One region of the Thermoanaerobacterium sp. R66 genome, then DNA from elsewhere that is predicted to be linked to it. Evidence: riboswitches for the same ligand, from Rfam matches in the RefSeq annotation. Region 1 holds a riboswitch; each other region holds the start of a gene.
What was found. Region 1 has a riboswitch for S-adenosylmethionine ahead of metK (methionine adenosyltransferase). Riboswitches for the same ligand answer to the same signal wherever they lie in the genome.

Region 1 (3,198 bases):
GAGACGCCGGGGTGTAGCGCAGTTGGTAGCGCACGTGCTTTGGGAGCATGGGGTCGGGGGTTCGAGTCCCTCCACCCCGACCATGATTGGTCGTATAGCTCAGCTGGGAGAGCACCTGCCTTACAAGCAGGGGGTCATAGGTTCGAGCCCTATTGCGACCACCATTTCTATTTGTGAATATTTTTTCTCATTAAAATAAAATAATCATGGAGGGATACCCAAGTGGCTAAAGGGGGCAGACTGTAAATCTGTTGGCTGGTGCCTTCGATGGTTCGAATCCATCTCCCTCCACCATGAATACAAGGCTAAAGGGCCTTTTTTTATTTTGCCTTTCAAGATTTCCTTATCATAATGATTTTTAAAAACATCGATAAAAAATTTTCCAAATCCTATTGACATAAAAAATAATTGATGTATAATAATACTTGTGAAGGGAAAATAGTTATTAATAGAAATAAAATATTAATAGCTTATCCAATGTATGATTGACTAAGAAGAATAGATGAGAGGTGTGTACATATGTCGTTGGTAGGTAAGAAAGCTCCTGAATTTAAGTTAGACAGCACAAAAGGTCAAATATCCTTAAGCGATTATAAAGGTAAATGGGTAGTGCTTTTCTTTTATCCACTTGACTTTTCGTCAGTATGTTCGACAGAAATACCTGAGTTTAACAGGATGAAACCTGAGTTTGACAAGCTCAATACAGAGCTATTAGGTATCAACACAGATAGCGTTTATTCACACAAGGCATGGATAGATAGCCTCGGTGGTGTTGATTTTCCGCTTTTGTCTGATTACAACAAGGATGTCACAAGGCAGTATGGAATACTTATTGAAGATGCTGGAATTGCTTTAAGAGCTGCTTTTATCATTAATCCAGATGGAATTATTGATTATGAAGTTGTACATGAGCCAGTAATCGGCAGAAATGTCGATGAAATACTAAGAGTGCTTAATGCACTTCAAACAGGTCATGCTTGTCCTGTAGGTTGGAAACCAGGGGACAAAGTATTAGATTAAAAAAAGGAGGAGATTTTGAAATGAGAGAAATGACGACAAAAAATCTAAGCGATGCATACGCAGGTGAAAGCCAGGCCCACATGAGGTACCAAATTTTTGCTGATGTGGCTGAAAAGGAGGGTAAGCCAAACATAGCAAAGCTTTTTAGAGCTATCTCATATGCAGAGCTAGTCCATGCTAGAAATCACTACAATACATTAGGAGAAGTGAAAGACACAGTAGCAAATCTTGACAAAGCAATAGCAGGTGAAACGTTTGAAGAAGAAGAAATGTATCCTGCATATAAGGCAGTTGCTGATCTGCAAGAAGAGAAAGCTGCAGATAGAAGTTTTAATTATGCGTTAGAAGCAGAAAAAATACATGCTAAGATGTACACAGATGCAAAAGCTGCAGCATTGAAAAATGAAGACATAAAGATTTCTAAAGTATATATTTGTCCAGTATGTGGCTATACTGTAATTGATACAGCACCAGAAAAATGTCCTGTATGCGGAGCTCCAAGGGATAAGTTTGTTGTATTCTAAAAGGCAAAAGAACCCCTTCATTATCATATATTAACTTTAAAGTGCTTGACAGTCGTCAAGCACTTTTTCACTTTCTAATTGACTTATTAGTTGTACTGTGATATTATATTTTAAGTTAAATAAGTGAAACTCTTATCAAGAGAGGTGGAGGGAAGAGCCCTGTGAAGCCCGGCAACCTGTCTTACGACAAGGTGCTAATTCTCGCAGAAGTTTACTTCTGAAAGATGAGGGTGGATGTGCCTCTTCTTTTGGAGAGGTTTTATTTTGTTTTAGGTCTTTTATGTGATTTAAAAAAGGAGGATACAGATGAAAAAGTATTTTACTTCAGAATCAGTTACTGAAGGACATCCAGATAAAATTTGCGATCAGATATCTGATGCTATTGTAGATGAGATCTTAAAAAATGATCCATATGCGAGGATAGCCTGCGAGACTGCTGTTACAACAGGTATGGTATTGGTGATGGGAGAAATATCCACAAAGTGTTACGTTGACATACCTAAAATCGCAAGAAAAGTCATAGAGGAAATAGGATACACTCGTGCAAAATACGGCTTTGATGCAGATACATGCTCTGTGCTTACATCAATAGATGAACAGTCTCCAGATATAGCATTGGGAGTTGATAAGGCTCTAGAAGTTAAAAAAGGCATCTCCCACGATGAGCTGGAAGAACAAGGCGCTGGAGACCAAGGCATGATGTTTGGATACGCATGTACAGAGACGCCTGAGCTTATGCCTCTTCCAATATCATTAGCACATAGGCTTGCTCGCAGATTAGCAGAGGTAAGGAAAAATGGCACTTTAGATTACCTAAGACCTGATGGCAAGACACAGGTGACGATTGAGTACGTTGATGACGTGCCAAAGAGAGTTGATTCAATCGTCGTATCTACACAGCATTCACCAGATGTGGATCATGATAAGATTGAAAATGATGTAAAAGAGTATGTGATAAAACCTATCGTTCCACCAGAGCTTATTGATGATGATACGAAGATATATGTAAATCCGACAGGGCGATTTGTAGTCGGCGGACCACAAGGAGACAGTGGTCTTACAGGAAGGAAGATAATAGTCGACACTTATGGTGGATATGCAAGACATGGCGGCGGTGCTTTTTCTGGCAAAGATCCATCGAAAGTAGACAGATCTGCTGCGTACGCTGCAAGGTATGTAGCGAAAAACATCGTAGCTGCTGGGCTTGCTGAAAGGTGTGAAGTTCAATTGGCGTACGCTATAGGCGTAGCTACACCATTAGAAGTCAATGTAGATACTTTTGGCACTGGGAAAATATCTGATGAAGAGATATCAGAAATAGTTAAAAAAGTATTTGATTTGAGACCTGCTGCTATTATAAGAGATCTTGATTTAAGAAGGCCTATTTATAGACAAGTTGCAGCATATGGACATTTTGGACGCACAGATCTTGACCTTACATGGGAGAGAACTGACAGAGTTGAGATACTGAAAAAACTTGCTTTCAATAAATAATAATTTTAAAGCCCGGAGTTTCCTCCGGGCTTTGCGGCTTGTATATTTATATTTATAGCCGCGATTTTTATAAAAATTGTACGCTCCGCTACTTTTATTATAGCATAAATTAGATGGCGATTCCATTGCTTTCTCTATTTTCTTTTTCGAGAATTTGTGT
Region 2 (3,198 bases), 1.4 Mb from region 1:
TGGCATTGCACCCATTGCCGAAAGGTTTATGGCAAGGTACATCACTACAGCTATTAATATTCCGAATATGGTGCTTAACTTTACGTTTCTTTCAGGGTTTTTAATTTCTTCAGCGGTTATTGACGCAGTTTCAAGTCCTACAAACGCCCACAGCGTTGAAGTTGCTGCTGCAGACAAAGTATTCATGCCTTTTCCTGCAGGGAACAATGGCATTACATTGCTTGACTTGAAATGTACTGCTGATACGATTATGAAGAATAAAAAAAGACATACTTCAAACACAGTTATTGTTGTTTGAGTTGAGCCAGCCTTTTTTACACCTATTATATTGATTATCGTAAAAATCCATAAGATTCCACTGGTGTACAGAAAAGCGGCTAAATGATTTTGCGATAAAATCGGGAATAAAGCGCTTGAGTAACTGGCAACTGCAATGACAACGGCAGCGTTTCCGATCCATGAACCATTCCAGTATAACCACGCATTGATAAAACCTATAAAGTCTCCAAAAGCTAATTTTGAGTATTCATACGGGCCACCGGCTTTTGGAATCCTTGAACCTAAATTTGCAAATGATAATGCCAACAATATTGATCCGATGCCTGTAACAAGCCATGCCAGTATTGTTGCGCCAGGACCTGATTTAGATGCAAGTGTAGCAGGAAGCATGAATATGCCGGAACCCATCATGTTACCTGTCACAAGTGCTGTGGCGATAAATAGGCCAATGTCTTTTTTGAGCTTTTGTGTTTTGTCCATATAGTACAATTCCTTTCTATAAATTTTTGAAATAGCATAATTAAATTAGCACAGGAAAGTGAAAAAGTCAATGAATAATTTTGCAAAAATGATATAAAAAATGCAGGATATAAAATCAAGTTTTATAACCTGCATAAATCATATTTATTCAATTGAATTCACATCGTATGGTGTTTTTTGGTATACATAGTAATTTAACCAGTTAGAAAACAATAGATTTGCATGGCTTCTCCATTTTACAATTGGCTCATTGTTAGGGTCATCTCCCGGGAAATAGTGTTTTGGTATTTTTATAGGAATGCCTTTTTTTAAATCTCTTTCGTATTCAGATTTTAGAGTCAAAGGATCGTATTCAGAGTGACCTGTCACAAATATCTGCCTGCCAGATTTTGATGCAACTATGTATACGCCTGCCTCATCTGATTCAGAAAGTATTTCAAGGTCATCTACAAGCTCTATATCTTCTTTTCTGACTTCCGTGTATCTTGAATGGGGCGCATAAAATTCGTCGTCAAATCCCCTTAATAAGTCGACATTTTTTTTGGAAACCTTATGCAAAAATACGCCAAACATTTTTTCTTTCAGTGGGTATTTAGGAATCCTATAATGGTAATAAAGACCAGCTTGAGCACCCCAGCAAATGTGAAATGTTGAAAATACATTGTGTTTGCTCCATTCCATTATTTCTTCAAGCTCATGCCAATAATCAACATCTGAAAAGTCCAAAGTTTCCACTGGTGCTCCGGTTATTATGAGACCGTCAAATTTTTCATGTTTTACGTCATCAAATGTTTTGTAAAAAGCTTCTAAATACTCTGGCGCAGTGTTTTTAGATTTGTGTGATGCTGCATAGAGAAATTTTAGATCGATTTGCAGTGGATTGTTGCTAAGTAGCCTTAATAGCTGTGTTTCTGTCACACTTTTTGTAGGCATCAAGTTTAAGATGGCGATCTTAAGAGGGCGTATATCTTGATGAATTGCCCTTTCTTCAGCCATTACGAATATATTTTCTTTAGCTAAAATATCGATGGCAGGTAGGCCATTTGGTATATTGATGGGCATTTGCAAACCTCCTTCAATGTAAAAAATAAAACGCCTCAGAGATGAGGCGTAGATAATCACATCTACTCATCTCCCAAAGCTATAAGCTTTGCAGGAATTAGCACCATTTTCATAAAATATGACGGTTGCCGGGTTTCACAGGGCCAGTCCCTCCACCACTCTTGATGAGTTTTGATTTACGATATTAAATTGTTAAAATAATTATATATTTATTGAAGTTTGATGTCAATAATATGAAGGACACTTTTCGCTAATTCTTATATTGACAACTGTTTGTTTATGAATAGCTTAAAATAATCCAATTTGTGGCTTTTATTTAGTATGTTTTGCAATTATAATTGAATTTAGAGGTGAAAGAAATGTATGATGCAATAATAATAGGTGGAGGACCTGCAGGATCTACATTAGGAAGAAAGCTGTCTAAAGAAGGATATAAGGTATTGTTGATAGAAAAGCATGTTTTTCCAAGGTACAAAGCCTGCGGTGGCGGAATAACGAAAAGGTGTTACAAATTATTAGATATTGATATAAGCCAATACGTAGAAGATATTACCAATGAAATTATCTTTAAATTTCCTAACGGCAAACAGACTGTTTTGCAGACTGGTGAGCCTATAATATATCAGGTAGATAGGACTAAATTTGACAAATATTTAATAGATAAAGCAGCTTATTATGGGTGTGAAATACATGATGGTGAATTATTTTATGACTTTTATCAGCATGATAAGGGACTTGTCGTTGTGACAGACAGGAGTGAATATGAGACAAAGGTTTTAGTAGGTGCAGACGGAATAAACAGCAATGTGGCACATAAAGCGAACTTAATAAATGGCAAAAAAGGCATAGCACTTGAAGGTGAAGTATACGTCGATAATAGCTTAATCGATGGATTAAAAGGAAAAGTTGTGGTGGATTTCAACGCAATAAGATATGGGTATGGATGGGTATTCCCTAAAGGTGATAGATTGTCTATTGGTGTCGGGACTTTTTTAAACAAAGTTTCAGACATAAAAGAAATGTTATCTAAAATGATAGAGGAAAATGTGGACGGAAATATAAAAGACTGCAAAATTTACGGGCATCAGTTGTCGTTTCCTGATGGGAGCGATGGTGTATTTAATAACGATAGAATAATATTGATTGGAGATGCTACAAGGCTTGCTGATCCATTTACAGGCGAAGGAATATACAATGCTTTGCTTACTGCAGACATATCATTTGATGTTCTAAAAAAGCATTTCAGTGGAGAATGTGGATTGGATGAATACACTCTTAGACTCAATAGAGAAGTTGTGCCAGATGTTGGTTGGGCATATAGATTAGCGCAATTTACGTACAATAACATGGATTTCATAGAAAAATCAGTAAGATATT
Region 3 (3,198 bases), 1.4 Mb from region 1:
TTCCACATCTATCACTAACGCACGATATAATAAAAAATGATATAAGGTCTAAAATTAACTCAAGAAAAAGATACACTATAATAAAACCTTAGTACCATCTAGAAATTTATAATGCAAAAATCATGCCAAATAAAAAGGGTCTGAAAAATATCAAATCTCTAAATAAATTAGAGAATGATAGTTCAAACCCAAGTAAAAATTAATCAAATAGAAATTTATAATGCATTTTAGTAGATCATGTACGTCAGACCAAATTAACAGCAACCATGATGACTGTGCCCACCATGATGTCCTCCATCACTTTCATTTTTTACATATTTTTCTGGATTCTTTTCAAATTCTGCTTTACAACTTTTCGAACAGAAAAAATATTCCTTTCCATTGAATGTTGTTTTAGCTGCAGCATTATCCTCTTTAACATCCATTCCACACACTGGATCCTTAGCCATTTTTCACACCTCCTTTGATACATTATACCTATACTGGGTTTATGTTTATATGATATCATTTAATTACACAAAAGTCAATCGGAATATACATATTTATGTGCTTCTATTATTAATTTAAATATTATTGCCATAACATTATATTAAACAAATATCTAGTAAATTATTTTAAAAATGTCAAAAGCCCTCTTCTATTGTGAAGAGAGCTCTATAATAATTATTCTGCTGCTTTTTTAAGTGCTTGGTCAAGGTCATACAATATGTCGTCGATGTCTTCTATGCCTATTGAAAGTCTTATTTGGTCTGGGGTTACACCTGCTAATGACAATTCTTCTTCGTTTAATTGCGAATGTGTCGTGCTTGCTGGATGAATTACCAAAGACTTTGCGTCACCAACATTAGCCAGCAATGAGAATAATTCAAGGCTGTTTATGAATTTGATTCCAGCATTTATTCCACCTTTTATTCCAAATGTCAATATTGATCCAGCGCCTTTCGGTAGGTATTTCTTTGCAAGCTCATGATATTTATTTTCTTTAAGTCCAGGATAGTTTACCCACGTCACATTTGGATTGCTTGCTAAGAATTCTGCTACTTTTTGTGCATTTTCCACATGTCTTTGGACTCTTAATGACAAAGTCTCTAATCCTTGTAAAAATAAAAATGCATTGAAGGGGCTTAAAGATGCACCAGTGTCTCTTAAAAGCTGTACTCTCAATTTTGTGATATATGCAGCAGGTCCAAATGATTCAACATATTTAATCCCATGATAGCTGGGATCTGGCTCTATAAATTCAGGGAACCTTCCGCTTCCTGCCCAATCAAACTTTCCTGAATCTACTATTACTCCGCCTATTGATGTCCCGTGGCCTCCTATAAATTTTGTCGCTGAATGTACTACTATATCTGCGCCATATTCAAACGGACGGAAAAGATATGGTGTTGCAAATGTGTTGTCTACAATTAGCGGTATTTTATTCTCATGCGCTATTTTTGCTATAGCCTCGAAATCAGGTATATTTATCCCGGGATTTCCTATTGTCTCTATATATAATGCCTTTGTTCTGTCTGTTATTGCTTTTCTGAAATTTTCAGGATCATCTGGATCTACAAATGTCGTTTTAATGCCAAGTTTAGGCAATGTTAAAGCAAATAGATTGTATGTTCCACCATATAATGTGCTTGCAGATACTATTTCATCACCTGCACCTGCTATATTTAATATAGAGTATGTTATAGCTGCAGCACCAGATGCTGTTGCAACTGCCCCTACTCCTCCTTCAAGTGCGGCAATTCTCTGTTCAAATACATCATTTGTCGGATTCATAATTCTTGTATATATGTTTCCTGCCTCTTTAAGATTGAATAATGCTGCTGCTTGATCAGTATCTTTAAAAACATATGATGTTGTCTGATAGATTGGAACAGCCCTTGAACCTGTCGTTGGATCCGGTTTTTGCCCCGCATGTACCTGCAATGTGTCAAATTTTAATTTTCTTTCTTCACTCATCTAAATCTCTCCTCTTCATAATTTTAGTTTAAAAAAATTAAAAGTTATTCTTATAATTCACCTCTTTTCGTTATTTTTAGAATATTAAAAGCCCTCTTCGATGTAGAAGAGGGCTAAATTTACGCCGCTCCTCTCATCTCTCAGGTTTCCCTGCAGGATTTGGCACCAGACGCATAATATATGCCGGTTGCCGGGTTTCATCGGGCCAGTCCCTCCACCACTCTTGATAAGAGGTTCGATATTTTCTTTATATTGCTAATTATATTAACACTTTAAATCAATAATGTCAATAGGTATTCTTGGACATTTATCAGGTTGAAATTTAAAATCTATATAAATTTTCACTAAAATACCTATCAGATCTATCAGGAAATACTACAACTATATTTTTTGGTTCCTTTTGCTTATTAGCCTGTTTTATAGCCGCAGCAAAGGCAGCGCCCGATGATGATCCTACAAATAATCCTTCTCTTTTTGCAAGTTCCTTAACATAATAAAAGGCTTCATCATCAGTTACCTTTTCGACATCATCTATTAAGCTTACATCCATAGTATCAGGTATAAAATCATTACCTATGCCCTCTATTTTATAGCACTTTACTAAATCTCCTCCACCAATTATTGAACCAATAGGATCAGCAAGCACGCCTTTTACTTTAGGATTTTTCTCTTTTAAATACCTAACTACACCTGTGAACGTTCCACCAGTACCTGCTCCAGCAATAAACACATCTACATTTCCATCCAAAGCATCATATATCTCTGGTCCTGTTGTTTCATAATGAGCCTTTACATTTGCCATATTTTTAAACTGGTTTGGAATATATGAGTCCTTAATCTCCTTTGCTAATTCATATGCTTTATCCATCGCTCCTTTCATTCCAAGCTCTTTAGGCGTATTTACTATTTCAGCACCCAAAGCTTTCATTAGTATCTGTTTTTCTACTGAAAATTTAGTTGGTACAACAAATATGACTTTATAACCTTTATTCAATGCTGCAAGTGCAAGGCCAATGCCCGTATTCCCAGCAGTAGGCTCTATTATAGTAGAACCTTTTTTTATTAACCCTTTATCTTCAGCATCTTTTATCATGTAATAGCACGTTCTATCTTTTACAGAACCACCAGGGTTCATGTTTTCTAGCTTGGCAAAGATGTTTACATATGGAGGTATATCAAAATGAGTTATTTTTAGAAGTGGTGTCTTGCCAATTAAATCACTGATTCCCTCTGCATATTTCA
Region 4 (3,198 bases), 540 kb from region 1:
CTTGTTTATTATCCACTTCATTGTCATCATGCAACACTTTGAAGAGACTTTCTATTGTACACATTTTTTTGTTTTCTAAACTTTCTATAAACCTGTTTATATCATTATCAAAAAGCTTGAAAACAGCCGCAAAAGTATTTCCATCATAAACAGACTCATTAAACGAAGCGCCATTATCAGTAAAAAATTTTAAAATATTTTTTATATTAAACTTGTAAAATGGTTTAAGTTTTATATAAAATACATCTGTAAAACTACCATTAAAAACTGAAATGCGTTTAGACGTATGATTCGTTTTTATATCATAATTCAATAGTATATCTATTAAATCTGCAACAACCGAATCACCTGTAGGCATTTGTCCTGCACCTTTTCCAATAAAAATTAGCTCTTTAAAACTGTCTCCTCTCAGTATAACAGCATTGTTTACATCACCAACACTTGCTAAAATGTTGCTATCTTCTATCAATATAGGCTCTACACTCGCATAGACGTTTCCTTTCTCGTATTTAGCCCATGCAAATGGTTTAATCTTGTATCCCAATTTTTCAGCATAATATATATCGTCATTTTTTATTTCATTTATACCATATCTCAATATTGAATTAGCAGAAACATCAGCATCGAATGCTTTTTTTATGAGAATCACAAGCTTATACAAAGCATCGAATCCTTTTATATCGTAATCCGGATTGCTTTCAGCATAACCTCTTTTTTGAGCTGATAAAAGTGCTTCATCATATTTCATTCCCTTTTCTGTTATTTGCGTCAATATGTAGTTTGTAGTACCGTTTATTATCCCTCCTACAAAATTTATTTCATCGGTTATTTTGAGCCTCTCAATTTGATGTATAATGGGGATTGCTCCAGCGACACTTGCTTCAAATTTCAAAAATACACCATTTTCATCTGCCATTTTTCTAAGCTCGTCTCCATATTTTGCTATTAACTCTTTGTTTGCAGTAATTACATGTTTTTTAGAAATTATCGCCTTTTTTACGTACTCGTAAGCAGGATCAATTCCTCCCATTACTTCAATTATTGCACTTATTTCGCTATCACACAAGATTTCGTTAGCATCAGTTGTTAGTATTTCATCTACACCATTAACATTTCTCGGCTTATCAGGATGCTTCACTAGTATTTTTTTTATTTCGGGATAAAACCCCGTTTTTTGTTTTATATGCTGTTTTCTTGATGCGACTATTTTATAGACTCCGCTTCCTACTGTTCCAAATCCCAACAATCCAATCTTAAATTCCATGTGGCATACCTCCTAAAAATTTTTGGCCCTCTTCAATGAGAAGAGGGCCAAAATACGCCACTCCTCTCATCTCTCAGGTTTTCCCTGCAGGATTTGGCACCAAACGCATATAAATGCCGGTTGCCGGGTTTCATCGGGCCAGTCCCTCCACCACTCTTGATAAGAGGCCTTCAATATTCTCTTTTAAATTTGTTGATATTTATATTATCACTTTATACGCTAAGAATCAATACATATTTTTAGATTTTTTATCTTTTCCACATTTTCTTACATCAACATAGTACCTTTTAGTTAAAAGATTCAATTTCGATCACTTACATTTCCCTTCTGCCTTCTAAAGCCCTTGACAGTGTTACAGAATCTGTGTATTCGAGGTCACCGCCTACCGGTACACCATGTGCAATTCTTGTCACCTTTATTCCAAAAGGTTTTATAAGCTTTGCGATGTACATTGCAGTTGCCTCGCCTTCTATGTCTGGATTTGTAGCTAATATTATTTCATTGATTTCAGCGTCTTTTATCCTCTCCAACAGCTCTTTTATCTTTATATCCTCTGGACCTATTCCATCCATAGGCGATATTGCACCGTGAAGTACATGGTATAAGCCTCGATATTCCCTCGTCTTTTCCATCGCTACTACATCTTTGGGATCGGAAACTACACATATGGTATGTGTATCCCTCGTCTCATCACTGCATATACTGCAAAGCTCACTGTCAGTAAAGTTATAGCACTTTTTACAGTATCTTAAATTGTTCTTTGCCTCTAAAATAGCATTAGACAAGTTAACAACATCGTCTAAAGGCATATCTAAGATGTAAAACGCCAGCCTCTGAGCTGTCTTGCGTCCAATGCCGGGAAGTCTTGATAATTCATCAATAAGCCTTGACAATGACCTCGAATATACGTTCATTAATTAATTCACCTCAGAACAAGCCAGGTATGTTGAAACCTCCTGTTATTTTTCCCATCTCTTCTGCAATCATCTTTTCAGCACTTCTTAAAGCTTGATTTACTGCAGCCAATACAAGATCCTCCAGCATCTCTACATCGTCTTTGTCAACGACATCCGGATCGATCTTTATGCTTATAAGCTCCTTTCTGCCATTTGCCACTACCTTTACAGCTCCACCGCCTGCAGACTCCTCAACCGTCTTGTTTTCAAGCTCCTCCTGCATTTTCTTCATTTGCTCCTGCATCTGCTGCGCTTGCTTTATCATGTTATTCATGTTGAAACCGCCAGGAAATCCTCCTTTAGCCATCCAAATACCTCCTAATTAATTTTGTATTCTCTCTTATTTATATGCTAATTTTGACTCAGTAGTGATTAATCAATCTATTATTTCTACATCGCCAAAATATTTTCTTACTGCCTCAATTAACTGTTCATCTTCATTTTTTTCTTCTGTAGCAAAAACTATGTTGTAATCATTACCTGTCAGTCTTTTAATAGCATCTTTGATGTAATCTTTATTTTCGATTTTATTAAGCTCTTCTTTGTAAAACACATGCTCCTTTGGATATTCTATCACAAAATTGCCATCTTTCAAATACGGTTTGCCTAAGCTTAAAAAAGAAAAAATCATCGGTCTGTCTTTCTTTATCATGCTTAATAGTTTTTTGAAAACTTCATTCACATTTATCTCAATGCTCTTATCTACTTTATCAACTATATCATCAGTTTTTTTCGCTTCTTTTTTTACCACTACATCATCAAAAGCCCTCTCAGATTTTAAAGTTTTATCATCAGCGACAATATCCTTCTCTACAGATGGCATTACTTTTCCATTTTTAATCACATTTTCCAACATACTTAGTCTATCTAAAATACTGTCCATATCAGGTGAGATTTCCGGATTTATAAGCTTAAGCAATGTTATTTCCAGCATTATTCTTGGAGATTGAGCATATCTTATTTTTCCCTGAAGATCTA

Region 2: it holds a riboswitch for S-adenosylmethionine, as region 1 does, so the genes downstream of both, metA (homoserine O-acetyltransferase MetA) here and metK (methionine adenosyltransferase) in region 1, are expected to answer to the same signal.
Region 3: it holds a riboswitch for S-adenosylmethionine, as region 1 does, so the genes downstream of both, JJQ93_RS00635 (homocysteine synthase) here and metK (methionine adenosyltransferase) in region 1, are expected to answer to the same signal.
Region 4: it holds a riboswitch for S-adenosylmethionine, as region 1 does, so the genes downstream of both, JJQ93_RS10295 (homoserine dehydrogenase) here and metK (methionine adenosyltransferase) in region 1, are expected to answer to the same signal.

The regions. Positions count from the first base shown of each region.
Region 1 is NZ_JAEUWW010000001.1:1,525,766-1,528,963, reverse strand. Features, by position in the region: tRNA gene JJQ93_RS07815 (tRNA-Pro) at 8-83, shown strand; tRNA gene JJQ93_RS07810 (tRNA-Val) at 89-164, shown strand; tRNA gene JJQ93_RS07805 (tRNA-Tyr) at 209-294, shown strand; gene JJQ93_RS07800 (peroxiredoxin) at 520-1,020, shown strand; gene JJQ93_RS07795 (rubrerythrin family protein) at 1,041-1,544, shown strand; SAM riboswitch class I at 1,674-1,775, shown strand; gene metK (methionine adenosyltransferase) at 1,851-3,038, shown strand; gene JJQ93_RS07785 (HD-GYP domain-containing protein) at 3,148-3,198, opposite strand, start outside.
Region 2 is NZ_JAEUWW010000001.1:135,899-139,096, forward strand. Features, by position in the region: gene JJQ93_RS00585 (APC family permease) at 1-759, opposite strand, end outside; gene metA (homoserine O-acetyltransferase MetA) at 904-1,821, opposite strand; SAM riboswitch class I at 1,885-1,992, opposite strand; gene JJQ93_RS00595 (geranylgeranyl reductase family protein) at 2,181-3,198, shown strand, end outside.
Region 3 is NZ_JAEUWW010000001.1:145,113-148,310, reverse strand. Features, by position in the region: gene JJQ93_RS00640 (YHS domain-containing protein) at 255-449, opposite strand; gene JJQ93_RS00635 (homocysteine synthase) at 664-1,956, opposite strand; SAM riboswitch class I at 2,087-2,189, opposite strand; gene cysK (cysteine synthase A) at 2,279-3,198, opposite strand, start outside.
Region 4 is NZ_JAEUWW010000001.1:2,062,561-2,065,758, reverse strand. Features, by position in the region: gene JJQ93_RS10295 (homoserine dehydrogenase) at 1-1,264, opposite strand, end outside; SAM riboswitch class I at 1,328-1,430, opposite strand; gene recR (recombination mediator RecR) at 1,579-2,178, opposite strand; gene JJQ93_RS10285 (YbaB/EbfC family nucleoid-associated protein) at 2,192-2,527, opposite strand; gene dnaX (DNA polymerase III subunit gamma/tau) at 2,597-3,198, opposite strand, start outside.